Regions from separate parts of the Paraburkholderia sp. FW306-02-B genome, predicted to be linked through region 2. Evidence: predicted binding sites of a transcription regulator. Region 2 holds the regulator's gene; each other region holds the start of a gene.
What was found. The regulator sigma-54, encoded in region 2, starts transcription at its own class of promoters, with help from an activator protein. The targets are predictions, from matches to a motif close to TGGCANGNAANCTGCTTT.

Region 1 (7,621 bases), on a different contig from region 2:
GCACCTTGCGCGTTGCATTGGGCAGCGCGTCGAGCAGTTGGACCATGCCTGGCAGACCCTGATAGCCGCACTGCGCAAGATGGCCCATGTCCGCCGCGTGATGAGTGGACAGACCGAGGTCGATCATCTCCGTAGCGGACCAGAAGGTGCCGTCGACCAGCACGAGTTGCGCAGAGCGCATCGCTTCGAGCACGGCTTCCGGCGCGGCCGCGAGACCCGGCGCATAGAAAACGCGCGCACCTGTGGCGACGTTCTCGATCAGCAGCGCGATGTTATCGCCGGGCGCGGCTTCGGCGCGGCGCGGCGAATAAGGCGGCGCCTTGCTCTCGATCGGCAACGCGGTGAAGCGGATGCCCTCCACCGGCGCGACCGTGAAGGGTTGTTCGAGCGCGATCTCGTGACGCTCGACGCCGCAGAAATGATCGAGCAGCGGCACGATCGGCAAGCCGGTCGAGAGGTCGTCGAACACGGGTGAGCAGGCATACAGCGGCAGGGGCGTCGTGCGTTCGCGCAGCATCAGCAGACCGGTGACGTGATCGATCTGCGCGTCAATTAGCACGACGGCGGCGATGCCGCTGTCGCGGATCGAGCGGGCGGGTTGCAGTTCCGGATTCGCGCGCAACGGTGCGAGCAGATCCGGCGATGCGTTGATCAGAATCCAGTCCACGCTGTTCCCGCTCACTGCAATCGACGATTGGGTGCGCGGCAACACGCCGCCGGTCTGGTTGCGGGCCTGGGTGCAGTTCGCACAGTTGCAGTTCCATTGCGGCAGTCCGCCGCCCGCACCCGAGCCAAGAATCTTGATCTTCATGAGCCATGCTCCGGGCGCCACCGCGCACGCTCACTCACTGCGAGAGGCGGGCGGCGCTTCTTCGATGCTTCAGCGATTGGCGATGTACATCGTGATTTCAAAACCGAAACGCAGATCGGTATAGGCGGGGGTGGTCCATTGCATGGCTGTCTCCTTGGATACGACATGTGATTGAGGAACCGCATCGAGGAAGCGGTCATATCGATCAAACGCAAGGTCTATGCCGGGCGTGTCAAGCGGTGCTTCGGACGCACTCGACTCCCCAAAAGCGTTTTGCATCCCGAACGGATGCATTGTTGGACACGAGCGCACTCCTTGCCGCGCAAAAACGGACCATCCGACCCGGCGCGGCAAACAACGCGCTGTTCAATTCGAGTACACCACTGTTGCAAATTGGAGCACCTGTGACGCAAGCGGTCAGACCGCGTCGTCGGCGTTGTCCGGGCCTTGCGCGGGTAGCTTGCGATAGATCGTATTGCGCGAGACGCCGAGCGCGCGAGCGGCGGCCGACACGTTGCCGCCGTGCTGCGCAACCGTCCTGGCGATGACGCTGGCTGCGACGTCCTCCAGCCGCCCGCTTGATAGCGGTAAGGTTTCCGTGGGGCCCGCAGGCGCGGCGGCAGCGCTGCGCAGGTCGTCGAAGAAGTCGTCGGGCAGATGCTCGCGCCGGAGTTGGCCGTCCGCATCGACCATGGCGGCGGCGGTCCGCAGAAGATTGCCGAGCTGGCGAAAATTACCGGGCCATGCACATCGCTCGAACAGCGTCATCACCTCATCGGCGACGCTCAGACGCTGCCCGTCAGCGCTTTCGGAAGACGCGCATTGAAGCATCTTCTGGATCACGGCGGACAGATCCGTGCGCTCGCGCAGCGGCGGCAATTTCACCACCAGCCCATTCAGGCGGTAATACAAATCCTCGCGAAAGCGGTTCTGCGCGATCATTTCACGCAGATCGCGGTGGGTTGCGCAAATGATGGCGATATCGACCGGAATCGACTTCGCGGAGCCGAGCGGATTGACCAGCCGCTCCTGCAGCACGCGCAGCAGCCGCACCTGCAGCGGATAGGGCATGTCGCCGATCTCGTCGAGAAATAAGGTGCCGCCGTTGGCCTGCAGCAATTTGCCGACAGCGCCTTTGCGCCGTGCACCGGTGAAGGCGCCTTCTTCATAGCCGAACAACTCGGATTCGATCAGCGTTTCCGGTATCGACGCGCAGTTGACCGCGACGAACGCACCCGCGCGGCGCGGCGAGTCGTTGTGGATCGCCTGGGCGAGCAGTTCCTTGCCGGTACCCGTCTCACCGGTAATCAGGATCGGAATGTCCTTGCCGATCACCTTGCGGACTTTGGCGATCACCGCCGCGATCTGCGGGTCGCCGGTGTCCAGATAGCTGAGTCTCGACAGTGCGCTCGCGGCCGGCGGCGGTGGCGGCTCGGCCCGGTGCGCCGGTCGTGCTTCGCGTTGCACCTCCGGCGGCCAGCCGTCGTCGACGCGCGTGACACGCCGGAACTCGACGTGCGCGCAAACTACTGTGCCGTTGTTCAGATTCAGCGACAGGTGCCGGTCCCGGCTGACGCGCAAACGGTCGATCAGTTGCGCGCTGGTGAGGCCGAATAGCGACGACAGGGTATGCGCGCGCAATCCGGCGAGCGGCAGGCCGAGTTGGAATTGCGCACTGCGATTGGCCGACAGGAAGCGGCCATCGCAGGTGAACGCGACGATGCCTTCCATCAAGGTGCCGAGAAATTCGGGCCGCCCATGAAAGGCAATTTGCAAGGTTTCGCGAAAGGTGTTGGTAAATAAATGATTCTCGATCATCTGCACGGACATTTTCGCCAGCGCCATGGTGTGCTGGTGGTAGCTGCGATGGTCGCCGGTGACGTCGAGCACGCCGATCAGATCGCCGTACGGATCGAGGATCGGCACGCTGGAGCAGGTGAGGAAGCGATTGGCTGCCAGGTAGTGCTGCGCGCCATGCACGACCGTCGGGCATCGCTCCGCGAGCGCCGTGCCGATTGCGTTAGTGCCTTGCCGGTCTTCCGCCCAGTTCGCGCCCGGGCGCAGCGCGACTTTCTCTGCTCGCCGCAGAAAGTCATCGTCGCCGATCGAATGAAGGATCAGCCCTTCGGCGTCGGTCAGCACGATCATGCTCTGCGTGTTGACGATCTGTTCGTGCAGCGTTTCCATCACCGGGGTGGCATGCGCGCACAGAATGCGGCTTTGCTCCAGCTTCAACGCGAGTTCCGCGGCCGGCAGGACGTCGTAGTCCGGCCGCATCGAGGCACTCAAGCCGAATGTCTGCGAGCGCTCGTGTGATTTCTGAATGGATGGCGTGAGCCAGGCCGCTTCACGCGGTGCGACTGCCGTCGTGGCGTGATGGACATCATCGCGCATTGTCTCCTCCTGCGAGTCAGGTCTGGTCATTCGCCAGAACCGTATGGGTGCAACTTTAAGCAAATCGCGCGCCAGATCCGGCACTCCATTCGTGAGAACGGGGCGCCCGTGGTGGACATCGATTGCGCGGCGGTCTTGAAGACGTCAAGACGGGTGCCCCACAACGGTCACATCACGATCGAACGTCGGAACGCCGGACCGCTTAATCTCGATGTTTTCGATGAATCAGCGTGGGCGTAAGTCGACTATGACGGTCAGGCCGGCGATGCGCTTGATCCATATCAAGAGAAGAACGGCGCCGAGCGCTGGTCGGCTTTCTCCTGTTGAATGGTCCCTCGGTTTTGCGAGACCCGCTTGCAAATGAAGTGAAGTATCCAGACCTTGATGCAAATCAATAACAATACCTTGGCTGGATCGATGATCAATTCGTGATCGACGGCTCGCGAACAGCCGCGTCGATGCGAAATCACTCGCCTTGAGCCAAGGGAGAAATCATGGTCCGGGCAGAACCGAGGATCGTCGTGGCGGCGGTTGCCGTTTTTGTCGCATTAGCCGGTTTGACGGCATTGATCCGCGGCCTGCTGTTCGATAGTACGGACTTCGTTCGCTTTGGCGCGGCGGCGCTGGTTGCCGGTGTTGCCTGCTTCGTCATCCTGCTGAACCCTACCGCGGGAGACGATACCTGATACACGGTCAGGACCGGCAATCAGTCCCGCAGTAGTACTCGACCCTGGTGGCCGGGGCGGCAACGCTTATTCGCTGTCATCGGCGGCAAAGATGCCGTCTTCCGGCTGCGTGCTTTCATTGTCGACACATTGCACGTGCCAATGACCCGTCATCAGCGATCTGCCCGCATCGGAGCACCATTGCGCACGTCCGGTCTCGCCCTCGAATGGTCCGGAACCGGCGTTCAGATCGAGCCCTTCGAGTATGCAACAGGGCGTCGAATCGTGCGGTCCGCAGACGAGCGTGTTGCCGCAATCGACGTGCAAGGCGCCCCATTCGGGCAACTTGAGCCCCATATGCCCCTCGCGCGACCATTGGCGCGTGTCTTTGTCGAGCCACAGGATGACGAATGCCATGGGATTGACACGGTCGAACGTGTCGAGGTGGATGGTGAGGCGCATGATGTTCTCCGTGCATGGTGCGAACATGTGCAAACAAGCGGGGTGCCTATTGACTCAAAACCCACTGGATCAACGTGTGGGCATCCCCGGACGTCAACGGGCCGCCACGCTCCGCCGCCAAAGGCATTGCCATATCGCCCCAGTGGGCCTTGCCGCCAAGTCGCAGCTTGTGTTCAAGCATGACGTCGGCGTTCGGCACGCCGCGATAACGGTTGGCGATCTGTTGAAACGACGGCGCGAGAAAAGGCGCGTCCCGGGTATGGCAGAACATGCAATGCTGTTGATCGACCAGCGCCGTCGGCTCGGACTGGGCGAGCGCTGCGCCGCTTGCTGCCAGCAACAGCGTAAGTGCGCTTGCAGGGAGATAGCGCAGGGGCGGGGCGTTCACGGGACACACTCCAGGAAGGGTTGCGAGTTCAGTGTAAAGGCGGTGCCGTGCCCGCGATTGACTCATATCAAGGCAATGTTTCTCCTTCCGTCCGACGATTCGTCCATGGCAGTGGCGCGCAGCGGTATCGCGTCGAACAGCGGTGACGAGCCGTGCATGCTCTGCCCGGACTAGATGCGCGCGAGGCCCTCGAGGTCGAGAATCCTGATCTGCTTGCCGTGTGTATCGACCAGGCCGTCTTTCTGAAATTTTGAAAACATGCGGCTGACCGTTTCGAGTTTCATCCCGAGGTAGCTGCCGATCTCCTCGCGCGTCATGCGCAAATTGAATTCCGCCGGCGAATAGCCGCGTGTCTTGAGCCTTCCAGACAGGTTCAGCAGGAATGCGGCGACCCGCTGGTCGGCGGACATCGTGCCGAGCAGCATCATGAGGCTCGCCTCGCGAACGATCTCGCCGCCCATCAGACGATGGACGTGCTGCTGCACGACCTTCACCTCACGGCACATGACTTCGAGCAGATGGAACGGAATGATGCAGACGTTGCTGTCCTCGAGCGCTATCGCGTCGCAGCTGTGCCGGCCTGAGCAGACACCGTCGAGACCGAGCGAGTCGCCCGCCAGATGAAAGCCGGTGACCTGTTCGCGGCCGTCGCGATGCATGACGACGGTCTTGAACGAGCCGGCGCGGACCGCATAGATGCTCTGGAACGAATCGTCGGCGTGGTACAGCGATTCACCGTGTTTGATCGTGCGGGAAACGCAGATCAGCGACTCGATGCGCTCCAGTTCGGCTGGCGTCAAGCCTTGTGGCATGCAGATCGAGCGCAGCGTGCAGTTTGAACAGCGCGCGGCGCGGCGAGTCGGCACTGACGTTGCGAGCGCGGAATTGCCTGAAGCCGGCCGCGAGACACGCTGAAGCGGCATGATTTCGGAATATTCGGCGACGTCAGACATGGTGTGCTCCTAGCTAGTTGAATCATTGAGGCCACGCGCGCAACGCTCGTGGGCAATCCGCGTGATCGTGCTGCATGCAAGATCGAATTCGTTCGTTTTGTCGAAGAAGTACTGCGCGCCGGCCGCGAGGCACGCTTGCCTGAACCACGTACCTGAGTGATTCGTCAGCACGATAATGATCACCCGCGAGATGCGCCGCGCGAGGCCCTGCAGCAGTTCCATGCTGGTGCCGCCGATCAGGCGCAAATCCATGACCACGACGTCGGCGCCGGTAGCGTCGATGCCGGTGAGCGCGGCGCCGGGTTCCTCGGCTTCGCCGACAATCTCGACACCGTCGATTGCGCCAAGGAGCGCGACCATGCGTTGTCTGATCGGAATCGCGTCTTCAACGAGGAAGACGCGCAGTGCTTGCTGGGCCGGGCTTGAGTTCATGACTCAAAGTATCGGTCGCGCTGTCTCGAAATAGAATCGGCGGCGAACGAACTTCGGGTAGGCGAGTGCGAAGGCGTGTAGGGGATTTCCTACACGCCGCGAATGCGGCGGCGGATGAAGCCGGGCGATCGGCGAATGGATGTGGGGAGCGGATGTGGTCCGGCGGCCGGCGCGCCGCCCCGGACCTAGATTTCGTCGTCTTCGCCGAGCAGCTTGTGGCGCAGCGCGTAACGCACCAGCGCGGCTTCGTGCGGCATCTGCATTTTTTCGAGGATGCGCGTTTTGTAGGTGCTCACCGTTTTGCTGCTGACGCACAATTCCGTAGCGATTTCGGTGATGGTTTGCCCTGCGGCGATGCGACGGAACACATCGAACTCACGGTCGGACAGGCGTTGATGGGGCAACGTGTCGGCGGGCTCGTTCAGGCTCTGCGCAAAACGCTCGGCCATCGCGAGACTCACGTAGACGCCCCCGGATGCGACTTTGGTAACGGCGGTCACCAGTTCGGCACTGGCGCTTTCCTTGGTTAGATACCCCGATGCCCCCGCTTTGAAAGCGCGTACCGCATACTGCTGCTCCGCATGCATGGTGAGCACGAGAATCCGCAGTGCGGGTTTTTCGTCCTTGATCTGTTTGATCAGCTCAACGCCGTTTCGCCCCGGCATCGACAGATCCAGCACGAGCACCTCCGCAGCGTTCGAGCGGATCAGCGCAATCGTGCTGACGCCGTCATTGGCCTCGCCGACCACCTCGAAGCCGCTTGCACCTTGCAGGATATGCCGCAGGCCATCACGCACCAACGCGTGATCGTCGGCTATCAGCACTCGTGTCATGTTTGCATCTCCTGCTGTTGCACCGACGAGACTGGAAAGGTAACGGTCAGCGCAAAGCCCTTGCCGTTGGAAGTGTGGATTTCGACCGTGCCGCCGAGCATGTGCGCACGCTCGCGGACTCCGAGCAAACCAAACGATTTCTCGGTGGAGGCGGTGGCGTGGCGCGTGCCCTGGCCGTTGTCCGCGATTTGCAGGACGCAAACGCCGCCTTCGACATGCACCGTCAACGTGACGAGCGTCGCTTGCGCATGCCGCGCGACATTGGTCAGCGCTTCCTGCACGATGCGAAATAGCGTCGTCGCGCCCGCCGGCGTAAAGCGGGTGTCGCCGACTTCGATCCGGCGTTCCACCTCGATGCCGTAGCGGTTGGTAAAGTCATTGGCGAGCCATTCGATCGCGGGAATCAGGCCGAGATCGTCGAGCATGACCGGACGCAGGTCGGCAGCGATACGGCGCACGGAGGCGACCGTCGCGTCGATCAGCCGGCGCATGCCCCGCAGTTGCTGCAGCACGCGCGGTTCGGCGGTGGTTTCAAGCTGCTGCTCGACCGAAGAAAGGTCCATCTTGAGGGCGGTCAATTGCTGCCCAAGGTCGTCGTGCAGTTCGCGGGCAATGCGGGTTTTTTCTTCCTCGCGAACGTTTTGCAGATTCGCGGAGAGTTCGCGCAACTCCTCGCGCGATTG
Region 2 (7,621 bases):
TTGCAGCACGAAGACAACGGCAAGCGGCTCTCGAAAGACGCCATTACCAGCCGCACCGAAGCGTTGCTCGACGAACTGCAGATCGCTCACCTACGCGAGAATCCGGCGTTGTCGCTGTCGGGCGGCGAGCGGCGCCGGGTTGAAATCGCGCGCGCGCTGGCCACCAATCCGAGTTTCATTCTGCTCGACGAACCGTTCGCGGGTGTCGATCCGATAGCGGTTCTGGAAATCCAGAAGATCGTCAAGTTCCTGAAACAGCGCAATATCGGCGTGCTCATCACCGACCACAACGTGCGCGAAACGCTCGGCATCTGCGATCACGCATACATCATCAGCGACGGCAGCGTGCTGGCTGCCGGTGCGCCAAGCGACATCATCGAAAATGAAAGCGTGCGGCGTGTCTATCTGGGCGAACACTTCCGCATGTAAGTACACAAAGGATTGCCGGCGGAGCGAACGCGCATCATCCGCCGGCCCCTTTGCGGCAGCCGCACATCCGCACTTTTGACCTGGGCCGTCCCGCGCCCGGCGCTGCCGAAAACCGGCGCACGCGTTATTGCGAATGTCGCAAGGTATCGCGGTCGTGGCAAACTCTCTACAATGAATCTCAACTTGCCATGAAAGCCAGCCTCCAACTCCGCCTATCGCAGCATCTTGCGCTGACCCCGCAACTGCAGCAGTCCATCCGGCTGCTTCAGCTGTCTACGCTCGAACTGCAGCAGGAAGTCGCAATGGCGATCTCGCAGAATCCGCTCCTCGAGAACGAGGACGACTGGATCGCGAGTCCCCTGCGCGTGGCGGCCGACGGCTCGCTGATCGCCCAGGCGCCCAACTCCTCGGCGCCGCCCGACCAGATGGGGGGCAATACGTCGTCCTCGTCCACCAGCAGCAGCGAGCGCGCCGAGAACGGCGAGCCGCAGGGCGTCGACGAATATAACGGCCTCGCGGGAGAGGGTAACGGCGACGCGTCGCAATGGAATCTCGACGACTACGGCCGCTCCGGCAACGCGTCGGACGACGACGATCTGCCGCCGCTGCAAATCCACGAATCGAGCACCTCGCTGCGCGATCACCTGATGGCGCAATTGCGCGTTACCCAGGCGGGCCAGCGCGACCGCGCGCTGATCACCTTCCTGATCGAATCGCTTGACGACGACGGCTACCTCACCGCCACGCTGGACGAAGTGCTGGCCGACATGCCCGAAGAGCTCGAAGTCGACCTCGACGAGTTGAACGCCGCACTCGCGCTGCTGCATAGTTTCGACCCGGCGGGTGTCGGCGCGCGCTCCGCGTCCGAATGTCTCAAGCTACAGCTGCTGAGGCTCGACGGCTCGCCTACCCGCACGCTCGCGCTCGACATCGTTGCCCATCATCTGGAACTGCTCGCGGCGCGCGATTTCACGCGCCTGCGCAAACATCTGAAGGCCAGCGACGACGACCTGCGCGATGCGCATCTGTTGATACGCTCGCTCGAGCCGTTTCCCGGCGCGGCCTACGGCAAGGCGGAAGCGGACTATGTCGTGCCGGACATCATGGTGCGCAAAACGGCACAGGGCTGGCAGGCGGAACTGAACCCGGAAGTCGTGCCGAAGCTGCGGATCAACCATCTTTACGCGAATATTCTGCGCAATAACCGGGGCGATCCGGGCAGCGGATCGTTGCGCCAGCAACTGCAGGAAGCGCGCTGGCTGATCAAGAATATCCAGCAGCGGTTCGAGACGATCCTGAGGGTCGCGCAAGCTATTGTCGAACGTCAAAAGAGCTTTTTTGTGCACGGCGAAATTGCCATGCGCCCCTTGGTTTTGCGGGAAATTGCTGATACGCTGGGCCTACACGAGTCGACTGTCTCGCGTGTGACAACCGGTAAATACATGCTGACCCCATTCGGGACGCTTGAATTTAAGTACTTCTTCGGGTCACACGTCTCAACCGACACGGGCGGCGCGGCCTCCTCCACGGCGATTCGCGCGCTCATCAAGCAACTGATAGGAGCGGAAAACCCGAAATCTCCTCTTTCAGACAGCCGCATAGCCGAACTGCTGGCGGAACAGGGCTTCGTGGTCGCACGGCGTACCGTTGCGAAGTACCGCGAAGCGCTCAAGATTCCGGCAGTCAACCTGCGCAAGTCTCTGTAGCCCGTCGCCTCCCGCGGCGGGCATTTACCGGCCGCTCCGCAGTTGGCGGACAGGCCGGCCGATGCGACCTGCCAGAAGTCAGTCACCGGGGGGCGACTCAGGCAAGCCGACGATCGACCGGACCTACGTCATTGTGCGGAACAAGCGGCATCTAGCTTGGAGAAGCACTATGAATCTGCAGATCAGTGGACACCACCTCGAAGTAACGCCTGCGTTGCGCGAATACGTGATCACCAAACTGGATAGGGTGCTAAGACATTTTGATCAGGTCATCGACGGCAGTGTGGTCCTCTCGGTCGACAACCACAAGGAAAAGGAAAAGCGGCAAAAGGTTGAAATCAACCTGCATTTGAAGGGTAAAGATATCTTTGTCGAGAGCTGTGACAGCGACCTCTACGCTGCGATCGATCTGATGATCGACAAGCTCGACCGGCAAGTGATACGCCACAAAGATCGTCTGCAGGGCCATCAGCATGAGGCGATCAAGTACCAGCCGCTGGCGCCGCAAGTTGACGTGCCGCCGCAATAAGGAAAATTGGAAGGTTTTCCTTACCCAGCTAAACCGCCCGAAACCGGGCGGTTTTTCGTTTCTGGGCCACTCCCGGGTTGATCTTGGGCCGCTTTTGAAGCCCGTGCGAGCCCCGTCTCGGGCTGCGGCGCCGCGATCGTTGTACCCATCGAACAAACCCATCACGCATCGATGGCGCGCCGCACCATCCGTGCCTACCCTGTTCTATAATGTTCCGGTTACCATCGGGGTCAAGCGAGCTCAAACGGAAGTCGGTCGGCCGGAGTCCTGCGCTGTCGGACTCCAATGCACATCGCCGTGAGCATCAAAACGAATGGAACACCACTCAAACGCCCCAGCGAGGAGAACCCAGGCCACGTTTTCGCCTGTCAACATGAATCGTTTAGCCAAATTTCTTCCCCTCGAGAACGTCGTCGTCGGACTATCGGTCACCAGCAAGAAACGCGTGTTCGAGCAAGCGGGCCTGATTTTCGAGAACCAGAACGGCATCGCCCGTAGCACGGTCACTGACAATCTGTTTGCGCGCGAGCGCCTCGGATCGACGGGGCTTGGTGAAGGCGTCGCGATTCCGCATGGCCGGATCAAAGGCTTGAAGCAGCCGCTCGCCGCGTTCGTCCGCCTCGCCGAAGCCATCCCCTTCGAATCGCCCGACGGTCAGCCGGTTTCGCTGCTGATCTTCCTGCTGGTGCCTGAACAGGCCACCCAGCAACACCTCGAAATTCTTTCGGAGATCGCCCAGTTGCTGTCCGATCGCGAAGCCCGCGAGCGGCTGCACACGGAAGAAAATCGCGAAGCGTTGCATCGCCTGCTCACTCAGTGGCAACCTTGATGCATCGGCGGTTATCCGCACGCCGGTTCCCCGCGAGCTTGCGGGTTCAGCCCTGCACGGTGCGCGGTCCGCGTTAGCGCGGCCATACCTTGCCGGGCAAGCGGCCCACACTGGAGTCACTGACTCATGGATACGTCCAGCATCAACGCCCAGAGCATTTTCGACGACAACGCCGCCACGCTGAAGCTGAGCTGGCTGACGGGGCATGAAGGCTGGGAGCGCGGCTTTTCTTCGGAATCGGTCGCCAATGCCACGTCGAGCGCCGATCTTGTCGGCCACTTGAACCTGATCCACCCGAACCGGATTCAGGTGCTCGGCGACGCCGAAATCGACTACTACAAGCGCCAGACCGACGAAGACCGCTCGCGCCATATGGCCGAACTGATCGCGCTGGAACCGCCGTTTCTCGTGGTGGCGGGCGGCGTCGCCGCGCCGCCGGAACTCGTGCTGCGCTGCACGCGTTCGTCGACACCGCTCTTCACCACGCCGATGTCCGCCGCTGCGGTGATCGACAGCCTGCGCCTCTACATGTCGCGCATTCTGGCGCCGCGCGCCACGCTGCACGGCGTATTCCTCGACATCCTCGGCATGGGCGTGTTGCTTACCGGCGATTCGGGCCTCGGCAAGAGCGAACTCGGGCTGGAACTGATCAGCCGCGGCCACGGCCTCGTGGCCGACGACGCGGTGGATTTCGTGCGCCTCGGTCCGGATTTCGTCGAAGGGCGCTGCCCGCCGCTGCTGCAAAACCTGCTCGAAGTGCGTGGCCTCGGGCTGCTCGACATCAAGACGATCTTCGGCGAAACCGCGGTACGCCGCAAAATGAAGCTGAAGCTGATCGTGCAACTGGTGCGCCGTCCTGACGGCGAATTCCAGCGGTTGCCGCTCGAAAGCCAAACCGTCGACGTGCTCGGCCTGCCGATCAGCAAAGTCACGATTCAGGTGGCAGCCGGCCGCAACCTCGCGGTGCTGGTCGAAGCGGCGGTGCGCAACACGATCCTGCAACTGCGCGGCATCGATACGTTGCGCGACTTCATGGATCGCCAGCGTCTGGCGATGCAGGATCCCGATAGCCAGTTTCCCGGCAAATTGATCTGAGTCCGTGTCACCGCGCCTTGCTTCGCGGCCAACGGCGGGCTGCGGGGCGCGCGCACGGAGACCAGATGCTATGATGAAATGTACGGATTTCACGACTCCATGCGCATAATCCTGATCACCGGTATTTCCGGCTCCGGCAAGTCAGTTGCCCTGAACGCGCTTGAAGACGCGGGCTATTACTGCGTCGACAATTTGCCGCCGCGTTTTCTGCCGCAACTGGCCAATTACCTTGCCGAAGACGGGCAAGACCGCCTCGCGGTCGCCATCGACGCGCGCTCGAGCGCTTCGCTCGACGAAATGCCCGCGATGATCCGCGACCTGTCGCGCGCCCACGACGTGCGCGTCCTGTTCCTCAACGCAAGCACGCAATCGCTGATTCAGCGCTTCTCCGAAACACGCCGCCGGCATCCGTTGTCCGGCTCGACCGCGCACGACGCGGACGTCGGCCTGCTGACGTCGCTCGCCGAAGCGATCGAGCGCGAACGCGAACTTGTGGCGGGTCTGGCCGAATTCGGCCACCAGATCGACACCAGCAATCTGCGCGCGAACGTGCTGCGCGCGTGGGTCAAACGCTTCATCGAGCAGGAGCATTCGGGTCTCGTGCTGATGTTCGAGTCGTTCGGCTTCAAACGCGGCGTGCCGCTCGATGCCGATTTCGTTTTCGACGTACGCACGCTGCCGAACCCGTACTACGATCATGAATTGCGACCGCTTACGGGCCTCGATAAGCCTGTGATGGATTTTCTCGATGCGCTGCCGGTCGTCCACGAAATGATCGACGACATCGAGAAGTTTCTCGCCAAATGGCTGCCGCATTTCCGCGACGACAACCGCAGTTATCTGACCGTCGCGATCGGTTGCACGGGCGGCCAGCACCGCTCGGTGTTCATTGCTGAGACGCTCGCCGCGCGTCTCGCAAGTCAGGCGAATGTGATTGTGCGGCACCGCGATGCGCCGGTCGACATCGGCGAATCATCGAAGTTAGTGGCTTAACCGGCCGCATCGCGCGGCCTCAACTCGAAGCGTTGCGCCATGTCTTCTTCTACTGTGCTTGCCGATGTGCCGCTGTTTCCGCTGCATACGGTGCTGTTCCCTGACGGGCTGCTGCCCCTGAAAATCTTCGAGGCGCGCTACCTCGATATGGCGCGCGACTGTCTGCGTGACAAAACGCCGTTCGGCGTGTGCCTGCTGAAAAGCGGCGCCGAAGTCGCGCGCGCCGAAGAGCCTTCGGTGCCCGAAGCAATCGGCTGTCTCGCCGAAATCGAAGAGTGCGATGTCGAAGCCTTCGGCATGCTGCTGATTCGCGCGCGCGGCACCAGGCGCTTCCGCCTCCTGTCGCATCGCGTGGAGAGCAGCGGCTTGCTGGTCGGCATGGCCGAGCCGCTCGGCGACGACATGCCGCTCGAAGGCAATCAGCATCTGGCCAAATTCGGCGCGTGCGCGGAAGTGCTTGAACGAATCATCGCGACGATTCGCGAACGCGATCCGGATAGCTTGCCGTTCGCCGAACCGTTCAGGCTCGAAGATCCGTCGTGGGTGTCGAACCGTCTCGCCGAAGTGCTGCCGATTGCGCTGCGCGCCCGCCAGAAGCTGATGGAATTGCAGGACGCCGGCGCGCGGATCGACGTGGTTCATCACTACATGCAGCAGCATCAACTGCTGTAGAAGCTGCAGCCTCTAAAGCAGCGAGCCTTGCAAACCATCCAGCAGTTTGCGCACCGGCGCGGGCACGCCGAACGAATCGAGATCGCTCAGCGCGACCCACGCGGTGTCCGCATCGCATAACGCGGCCAGCGCGCCCACAGCGCGGTCCAGGTCCGCAAGCCGCGGCTCGATATCCAGCCTGAAATGCGTAAATACATGCGTGAGCGGCGCAAGCGGCGAGACCGCTCCATCGCTACCGAAGGCACGCGCACGCTCCGCTAGCGCGGCTTCGTCGGCAGCTTCAGGCAGGCTCCACAAACCGCCCCAGATGCCCGACGGCGGGCGCTTTTCCAGCATCACGGCGTTGCCGTCGCGCAGCACCAGCATCCATGTGCGGCGCGTCGGCACCGTTTTCCTGGGCCGCGCCGTGGGTAGTTCGCGCTGCCGTCCCGTCACGTTCGCCACGCAATCGACCGCGAACGGGCAGCGTAAGCAGTCCGGCGTGCCGCGCACGCACAGCGTCGCCCCGAGGTCCATCAGACCTTGCGTGTAGGCGCTGACATCGTCGTCAGATGCATTCGACGGCAGCAGCGACTCCGCCAGCGTCCACATCGCGTTCTCAACTTTCTTCTCGCCGGGAAAACCTTCGACGCCGAATACGCGCGCCAGAACACGTTTCACGTTGCCGTCGAGAATCGTCGCGCGCGCGCCGAACGCGAACGACGCGATCGCCGCCGCCGTCGAACGGCCGATGCCAGGCAATTCAGCGAGTTCATCGACCGAAGCCGGAAACGCGCCGCCATGCTGCTCGACCACCGTCTGCGCGCAGCGATGCAGATTGCGCGCGCGCGAGTAGTAGCCGAGGCCGGCCCATAACGCCATCACGTCGTCGAGCGGTGCGGCGGCGAGCGCGGCGACATCCGGAAAACGCGCCAGGAACTTCGCGTAGTACGGAATCACCGTCGACACCTGGGTCTGTTGCAGCATGATTTCCGACAACCAGATGCGATAGGGGTCGCGGGTGTTCTGCCACGGCAGGTCGTGACGGCCATGCTGGCGCTGCCAGCCAATCAGGCGGGCGGAGAAATCGGACAAGGCCGGATAACTTGACGCGGCAGGCGCGGCGGACGGGGTTAAGCGAGAGGGCATTGAAAAATTAGCGCTGGCAGGTCGGACAGAAGTAGGTCGAACGCTGACCCTGCACGATCTGTTTGATCGGCGTTCCACACACGCGGCATGGCAGCCCCGCGCGATCATAAACGAAATAGTCGAGCTGAAAGTAACCGCTTTCACCATCGCTGCCGACGAAATCGCGCAGCGTACTGCCACCCTTCTCGATCGCGGCGGCGAGCGTCACGCGCACCGCGTCCGCCAGCAAATCGTATCGAA
Region 3 (7,621 bases), on a different contig from region 2:
GCTCGGCATGCCGCCTGTTGACTGCTCGTACGTCGCGCCGCCTTCCGCGAACACCGGTTCCCACTTGTGCAAAGAAAAACCCGGCGATCCCCGTGAATAACGGCGGACCGCCGGGCCGTTTGCCATCGCGGCTATCGCGGCTATTGCGGAGTCCGCGCGTTGAGCGGCGTCGTGGACGCTTTCGCGCTATCGTCCGTCAGCCTGGTCGTGCCGGCGCTATAGCCGTTCGAATACAGCAGAAACGCCATGATGTCCGCGTAGTCCTGCGGTTTCATCTTGCCGGGGCGGTCCGCCGGCATATTGTTCGCCATATATCCGTATACGCCGCCGATGGTGAGCTTCGCGTTAGCGGCCGGCGCGAAGGCCGGCCCGCGTAACGCGGGTGCATTCAAACCTTGCAGGTCGGGACCGTGGCATTTCGCGCACGAACTCGAGTACAGGGTCTTGCCGTGCGCGACCTGCGCGCGATCGAAGCCGGGGGCGTCGGCGGGTGCGCTCGTATCGACCTTGATGAAACCGCCCTGCTGCGACGCATGACCGCCGGCCAGTGTCATTCGCCATGCCGCGTCGCTGCGGCCCGGGCCGTCGCGATAAGCAAACGTAGCCGCGGGTGGCCGGGCGGCCTGAGCCGTCTCGGGGAGCGTCCACTTGCGGGTCAACGCCGCCAGCCTGCCATCGGAGGCCATCTTCTCCAGCGCGGCGTCGATGCGCGGCTGCAGCGCCGCGCCGTTTTTCCCGAACGCGAACACCAGATGCCAGTCGGCATACGGCGAGGCAGCGCCGGCAATCTGGAAGTGCCGCTCCGGATGCGCGATCGTATAAGCCACCACCGCCGGATACCAGACGATCGCGCGGTGCGCATGCCCGCGCGCCACTGCGTCGACGGTGAGCTCCGCCGTGTTCTCCAGGTCGAGCCTGACGTTGGGTTGCTGCACGGCGATCAACTGCGCGGGGCTCGCATAGGTTGCCGCGACGACTTCCGCGCCGCCGGACTGCGCTGACGATTCGCGCGTGGTGACGCTGACGTAGCCGGAGTGCAGATAGCCGCGCGAAAAGGTCAGCTTGCTGCCTGAGCCATCGGCGACTGTCGAGCGCGGAAAGCCGGCGATGACGTCGCATTTGCGCGCAAGCGCCTTGTTGAGTTCTTTCAGCGACACGCCGTCGTCGTCGCTGCCGTCGAATCCTCCGGGGGCGAGCGACAGCGCGATACCCGCCGTGCGAAACGCCTCGCGTGTCACCGCCTCGTCGAGCGCGGTCGACGGACTGCCGGGAAACGTGCAGACGCGGGTGCCCGCGCTAGCGAGTGCGGGCGTCAGCGCGCCGGCGGCCAGCAGTACGCTGGCGAGAGCAAACGAATTAAGTCGAGTCTTCATGATCTTGCTTCCGGGAAAAGCCGGGCCGCCACAACTGGATGGCCTGCGCAAATGTGCGTAGGGCAAACGGGTCGCGGCAGCCAGGTGAACATCAGCCGTGGTTGAGCGCAAACACGTACAGCGTGCCGCCGCGTGGAACTTTCTCCGCCGCCTTCGCCATCGGACCGCCCCAGATCGGGTTCGCGCCGCCGTAACCGGCGAGGATGGCGACATACTCCTGGCCATCGACCTCGAACACCGACGGTTGAGCGACGATCCCACTGGCGAGTTTCGGGCTTTGCCACAGCACCTTGCCGGTCGTTTCATCGAACGCGTACAGGTGGCCGTCGAGCGAGCCGCTAAAGGCGAGCCCACCCGCCGTGGTCGCTACGCCGCCATTCCACGGCAGCTTGCTCCAGTGACTCCAGACTTTCTTGCCGGTGTTGACATCGATCGCCTGCAGTTCGCCATAACCCTTGCTGCCGGGCTCCGGTTTGATTTCGAAGCCTTCGCCGAGGTACGGCAGCCCCTCCATATAGTTCACCGATTTGCCGGACAGCGACATGCACGCATGTAGCGCGGGAACGATCGCAAGATGCTTGTCCGGATCGTACGAAACCGACCACCAGTTCTTGCCGCCGAGGAAGCTCGGACAGGTTTCGATCGTGGTGCCGGCCTTCGGATATTTCGACGCGTCCTGGATCGGCGCGCCGTCTGCCGTATAGCCTGTCACCGAGCTTGCCGTGACGAAGGGCTTCGCGTAGATCAGCTTGCCGGTGCCGCGGTCGATCGCGTGGAAAAAGCCGTTGCGGTCCGCATGGATGATGGCGTCGTACTCCTTGTCCTGGTACTTGATGGTGGCGAGCACCGGCGTATTGACGCCGTCGTAGTCCCACGTGTCATGTTTCGTGTACTGGTAGTGCCATTTGAGGTTGCCGGTTTTCGGATCGAGTGCGAGCAGCGAGTCGGAGTAGAGGTTGTCGCCGGGCCGCAGATCGGCGAGCCACGGCCCGGGGTTGCCGACGCCCCAGTAGAGCGTTTTCGAGGCGGCGTCATAGGTGCCCGTCAGCCAGGCAGGTGCGCCGCCGTGCTCCTGCATGCCGTTCGGCCACGTGTCGCCGCCCTTCTCGCCGGCCGCCGGTACCGTAAAGCGCTTCCACAGCACGCTGCCATCGTCGGGATTCAACGCCGCGATGAAGCCGCGCGCGCCGTATTCCCCGCCTGCGCTGCCCACCACCAGGGCGCCGTCGAGCGCGAGCGGCGCAAGGGAGAACGCGTAGCCCAGACCCGGCTCGAACATCTGCTTGCGCCACGCGAGCGCGCCTGTCTGCGCGTCGAGCGCGGCGACGTCGCCGCTCAGCATCGCGACGTAGACGTTCTTGCCGTACAACGCCACACCGCGGTTGATCACGTCGCAGCAGGCGGTCTTGAACGATTCCGCGCCGAGCTTGGGTTCGAACTTCCAGAGTTGCTTGCCGGTTGCCGCGTCGAACGCGTACACGTTGTCCTTCGGCGTGCTCACGAACAGGTAGCGGCCATTGACGATCGGCGTGGCTTCGAAACCCTGCTGCAAATCCGCCGGGAACTTGTAGCTCCACACCTGTTTGAGATTCTTGACGTTGGCGGCGTCGATCTGCTTGAGCGGCGAATGCGCCTGGCCGTTATAGGTGCGGTAATAGGTGAGCCAACCGGGATCGCTTTGCGCGGCTGTCAAACGCTCATAGGTGACGGCGGGATAGTCGCCGGCTGCGGCAGCCGACCCGAATACCAGACTGACCGCGGCGGCCACGCCGATCGCAAGCGCCGTGGGCCGCGTCGCCGAAGTTAAACGTGCTTTCATCCTTGTCTCCTGTTGAGTTGTCGACGCGAGGCCGTGCGGCGGCGCCATCGTCTAGTGAACGCAGACTGGCTGCCGACCATTCAAGGCAAGTCGCGTGCCATTGGCAGTCGCGTCGCCGCGAGCCGTAGCGGCTCACGAAGGACGAGCGCGGCCGCGCCGTTGAACGCCCCCCGCGGCGTGACATCCGGTGTTGCACACTGGCGCAGTCGAGCGAGGATGTGTTGCTAAAAATGACAGTTGCTACGCGGGCGGATTGAACGACTCGCGCTCAATCCACTCGCCGCGATGGGTCCGCCGCACGCGGTGCACGGCATCCATACGCGACTGACGCCTATCGCGATGCGGCCAGAATCGAATGGCACGCTTCTCGCTGAACGCTCCGCACGATGAAGAGCGTCAGCACTGCGGGTGCGTGGAGGCAACGCATGCTTTCTCCATCGAGACCAGCTACACAATCATTGGAGGAGTCCAGCATGAATCACGCAGATATGCAGTTTCTCGATGTCGAATTTCCGTATGCGCGGCAGTACGCCAATTTCATCGGCGGCGAGTGGGTTCCCCCGGTGCGCGGCGAATACTTCGACAATGTGTCGCCCATCACCGGCGAACCCTTCACGTCGATTCCGCGCTCGACGGAAGAAGATATCGAGCTCGCCCTCGACGCGGCTCACCGCGCCCGCAAGGCGTGGGCCGACACCGCACCGGGCGTGCGCGCGAATATCCTGAATCGTATTGCGGACCGCATGGAGCAGAACCTGTCGCGCATCGCGGTCGCGGAAACGATCGACAACGGCAAGCCGCTACGCGAAACGCTCGCCGCCGACATTCCGCTCGCGATCGATCACTTCCGCTATTTCGCCGGCTGCATCCGCGCGCAGGAGGGCACGATCTCCGAGATCGATGCGGATACCGTGGCCTATCATTTTCACGAACCACTGGGTGTGGTCGGCCAGATCATTCCGTGGAATTTCCCGATCCTGATGGCGGTGTGGAAGGTGGCACCGGCGCTGGCCGCGGGGAACTGCATCGTGCTCAAACCTGCCGAGCAAACGCCTGCGTCGATCCTGGTGCTGATCGAACTGATCCAGGATTTGCTGCCGCCGGGCGTGCTGAACGTGGTCAACGGATTTGGCCTTGAAGCCGGCAAGCCGCTCGCGTCGAGCAAGCGCATCGCGAAGGTCGCCTTCACGGGCGAGACGACCACGGGCCGCCTGATCATGCAGTACGCGAGCCAGAACATCATTCCGGTGACGCTCGAACTCGGCGGCAAGAGCCCGAACATTTTCTTCGCGGACGTGATGGACCAGGAAGACGGTTACTTCGACAAGGCGCTCGAAGGCTTCGCGATGTTCGCGTTGAACCAGGGTGAAGTGTGCACGTGCCCATCGCGTGTACTGGTCGATGAAAAGATCTACGACCGCTTCATGGAACGTGCTTTGAAGCGCGTTGCCGCGATCGCGCAGGGCCATCCTCTCGATACGAAAACGATGATCGGTGCGCAGGCTTCGCAGGAACAGCTCGAAAAAATCCTCTCGTATGTCGATCTCGGCAAGCAGGAAGGCGCCGAATGTCTGATCGGCGGCGAACGCAACACGCTCGCCGGCGAACTGAGCAAGGGCTACTACGTGAAGCCGACCGTGTTCCGCGGCCACAACAAGATGCGCATCTTCCAGGAAGAAATTTTCGGGCCGGTGGTATCGGTCACGACGTTCAAGACGGAAGACGAAGCCCTGGAAATCGCCAACGATACGCTCTACGGTCTCGGCGCCGGTGTGTGGACGCGCGACGGTACGCGCGCCTATCGCTTCGGCCGGCAGATTCAGGCGGGCCGGGTGTGGACCAACTGCTATCACGCGTATCCGGCGCATGCGGCATTCGGCGGCTACAAGCAGTCGGGCATCGGTCGCGAGACGCACAAGATGATGCTCGACCACTATCAGCAGACCAAGAATCTGCTCGTCAGCTATAGCCAGCAGCCGTTGGGTTTCTTCTAACGCCGCCTGGTCCGGAGCGGCGTGAGGGCCGCTCCGGACGTTTCGTTTGCTTGCCGTTTGCTTGCCGTTTGCTGTCGACCGCAAACCACTCCGTTCTACTTCCACGCATACCGCAAGCACACCCCATATCCCGCGCGGCGCCGCCATCCCGAGAAACTGTTCGTTGGTTGTAGCATCGGCCGAGAACGAACGGCCAGGTCCATTGAAGAAACGAAGCGTTATATAACGCGAAGGCAAGCAGCCGTTCTGACCGCTCCCAGGTCACGCACTTTATCTACGATCAAAGCGCGAACAACCTCCCCAGATGCGGCTCGCAATCCTCCACACCTGCGAGGCGCAACGCGTGCCAGGCCATCGCGAAGTTGCTCGATATCACTGGCCTGCCGATCCTTGCCTCCAGTTCTGGAATGAGCCCGGCGACGCGCAAGCTCGTGCACGACACGAAGACGGCGTCCACGTCGGCGCTCTGTGCAAGGTGCTCGACGGCGGCTCGCAGGGACGCAGCGTCAATCCGCGCAACTTCGTTGTCGTTCGCATGCTCGAACGACGCCATACGCGTGACGCCGACACCCCGCGCCTCGATGTAGTCGCGCATATAGTCGTTGATCGCGCGCACATAGGGCGTCAACAGTGCGGCGCGCCGGACGCCGAGTGCGCGCAACGCAGCGAGCGCAGCGGTGATCGGCGTGGTGCATGCAACACCGGGACGCGCTTCGCGGATGCGCGCGAACACGTTTTCCTCGCCGATGACCATCGATGCCGACGTGCAGCCAAACGCCACGACATCGATCCGCTCGGCCGGGCGAATCAGCGCCACCGCCGGCGCAATGCGCGCGTCCATTTCCATCAGCCGTTCGGGCGTGATGTCCGCCGAGTTGTACACGCGGCTTTCGTAGAACGCTACGCCATCCTGCGTCAGCAGCTTGCGCCATTCGTGTTCGATCGTATGATCGGTGGCGAGCACCACGAGGCCAATGGCGGCACGCCGGCAGATGCCGTCGTCCAGTACGAAATCGAGTCTTGCGTAGGCGTCGTCCTGCAGTGCACTCGTGTTCATTTCAGTGTCATCCCTGTCATGTCGATCTCGGGTTGGCGACCGGCCATGATGTCGGCCAGCAGTTTCGCGGTGCCGCACGACATCGTCCACCCCATGTGTCCGTGCCCGGTGTTCAGATACAGGTTCCTGTGACGCGTGCGGCCGATCAACGGCATACCCTCTGGCGTCATCGGGCGCAGACCGGCCCAGTAGGACGGACTGTCATAGTCGGCGCCGCCGGGGAACAGTTCGCGTGCGGCCTGCAGCATGGTCGTGAAGTCGGCGGGCGTGTGGCGGGTGTCATAGCCGGCGAATTCCGCGGTTGCAGTAAAGCGCAGCCGCTGGCCAAAACGCGCCCACGCCACGAGGTGGTTCTCATCGACGCCGCCAAGATCCGGCGGACGGTGATCCGGCCCGACCGGGAAAGTGGCCGAGTAACCTTTTACCGGATACACCGATAGCCGATAACCCAAGGGGCGCGCAACGATCGGCGACCAGCAACCGAGCGCCAGCACGAACTCGTCACCTCGCATGAGTCCCGCCGGCGTATGCACGCCGACTATCCGGTCGCCGGACGCCTCGATTGCACTGATCGGCGTATCGAATTCGAAACGCACGCCAAGGCGTTCGCACGCCGTCTTCAAGGCGCGGGTGAACAGGTGCGCATCGCCGCTCTCGTCGGTTGGGCAATAGATTGCGCCGGCAATCCTGTCGCGCGCAGCGCCAAGCGCCGGTTCCCGCGCGACGACCTGCGCCGCATCGAGCGTTTCGAGCGGCAGGCCGTTGTCCTTGAGGATCGACATGTTCCGCGTGCCGCGCGCGAAAGACGCTTCGTCGCGATAGAGATACAACAGGCCGCGGCTGATGCGGTCGTATTGCAGATTCTCGGCGGCAGTCAGCTGTTGCAGTTGGGTCTGCGCGTAGCGGCAGAGCCTGACCTTGCGCGTCGTGTTCACGCGGGAGCGCTCCGCCGTGCAGTTTCGCAGGAACTGGAGGCACCAGATCCACATGTGCGGGTCCGCGTTGAGCTTGAGCCGCAGCGCCTGCCCTTCGACGAAAAGCGACTTCAGCAGGATTTTCGGCGCACGCGGAGACGCCCAGGTATACGAATGTCCCGGCGCGACCAGCCCGGCGTTGGCAAAACTGGTCTCGAGCGCGACGCCCGGCCGGCGCTCGATCACCGTGACCTCACGGCCCTCTTTCGCGAGGTACCAGGCGGCCGTGACGCCTGCGATTCCGCCCCCCAGCACTACGCTTTTCATGCGTGACTCCCGTGTCGACCGGAGTTAGCGCTTTAGCTGTCGACCGGAGTTCGCGTGTCGGCTGGAGTTAGCGCTTTAGCGCTTACTCCAGCCCCATAGCGCGTTACTCCGATCCCATGCAAAGCTGCTAGCCGTTC

Region 1: pqqA (pyrroloquinoline quinone precursor peptide PqqA) is a predicted target of sigma-54. The motif match lies at 1,020-1,037, and genes of this name have one in related genera.
Region 3: AC3WOG_RS30155 (methanol/ethanol family PQQ-dependent dehydrogenase) is a predicted target of sigma-54. The motif match lies at 3,275-3,292, and genes of this name have one in related genera.

Annotation. Positions count from the first base shown of each region.
Region 1 is NZ_JBYSXZ010000002.1:2,004,477-2,012,097, forward strand. Features, by position in the region: gene pqqB (pyrroloquinoline quinone biosynthesis protein PqqB) at 1-811, opposite strand, end outside; gene pqqA (pyrroloquinoline quinone precursor peptide PqqA) at 881-955, opposite strand; gene AC3WOG_RS30190 (sigma-54-dependent Fis family transcriptional regulator) at 1,229-3,205, opposite strand; gene AC3WOG_RS30195 (DUF2964 family protein) at 3,700-3,891, shown strand; gene AC3WOG_RS30200 (DUF3564 domain-containing protein) at 3,958-4,332, opposite strand; gene AC3WOG_RS30205 (c-type cytochrome) at 4,379-4,672, opposite strand; gene AC3WOG_RS30210 (helix-turn-helix domain-containing protein) at 4,891-5,673, opposite strand; gene AC3WOG_RS30215 (response regulator) at 5,683-6,105, opposite strand; gene AC3WOG_RS30220 (response regulator) at 6,291-6,938, opposite strand; gene AC3WOG_RS30225 (sensor histidine kinase) at 6,935-7,621, opposite strand, start outside.
Region 2 is NZ_JBYSXZ010000001.1:475,635-483,255, reverse strand. Features, by position in the region: gene lptB (LPS export ABC transporter ATP-binding protein) at 1-429, shown strand, start outside; gene AC3WOG_RS02165 (RNA polymerase factor sigma-54) at 618-2,135, shown strand; gene hpf (ribosome hibernation-promoting factor, HPF/YfiA family) at 2,305-2,664, shown strand; gene AC3WOG_RS02155 (PTS sugar transporter subunit IIA) at 2,978-3,493, shown strand; gene hprK (HPr(Ser) kinase/phosphatase) at 3,620-4,588, shown strand; gene rapZ (RNase adapter RapZ) at 4,688-5,581, shown strand; gene AC3WOG_RS02140 (LON peptidase substrate-binding domain-containing protein) at 5,621-6,253, shown strand; gene mutY (A/G-specific adenine glycosylase) at 6,266-7,381, opposite strand; gene mutM (bifunctional DNA-formamidopyrimidine glycosylase/DNA-(apurinic or apyrimidinic site) lyase) at 7,389-7,621, opposite strand, start outside.
Region 3 is NZ_JBYSXZ010000002.1:1,994,562-2,002,182, reverse strand. Features, by position in the region: gene AC3WOG_RS30160 (c-type cytochrome) at 141-1,373, opposite strand; gene AC3WOG_RS30155 (methanol/ethanol family PQQ-dependent dehydrogenase) at 1,465-3,192, opposite strand; gene adh (aldehyde dehydrogenase) at 3,666-5,186, shown strand; gene AC3WOG_RS30145 (maleate cis-trans isomerase family protein) at 5,467-6,243, opposite strand; gene AC3WOG_RS30140 (D-amino acid dehydrogenase) at 6,240-7,484, opposite strand.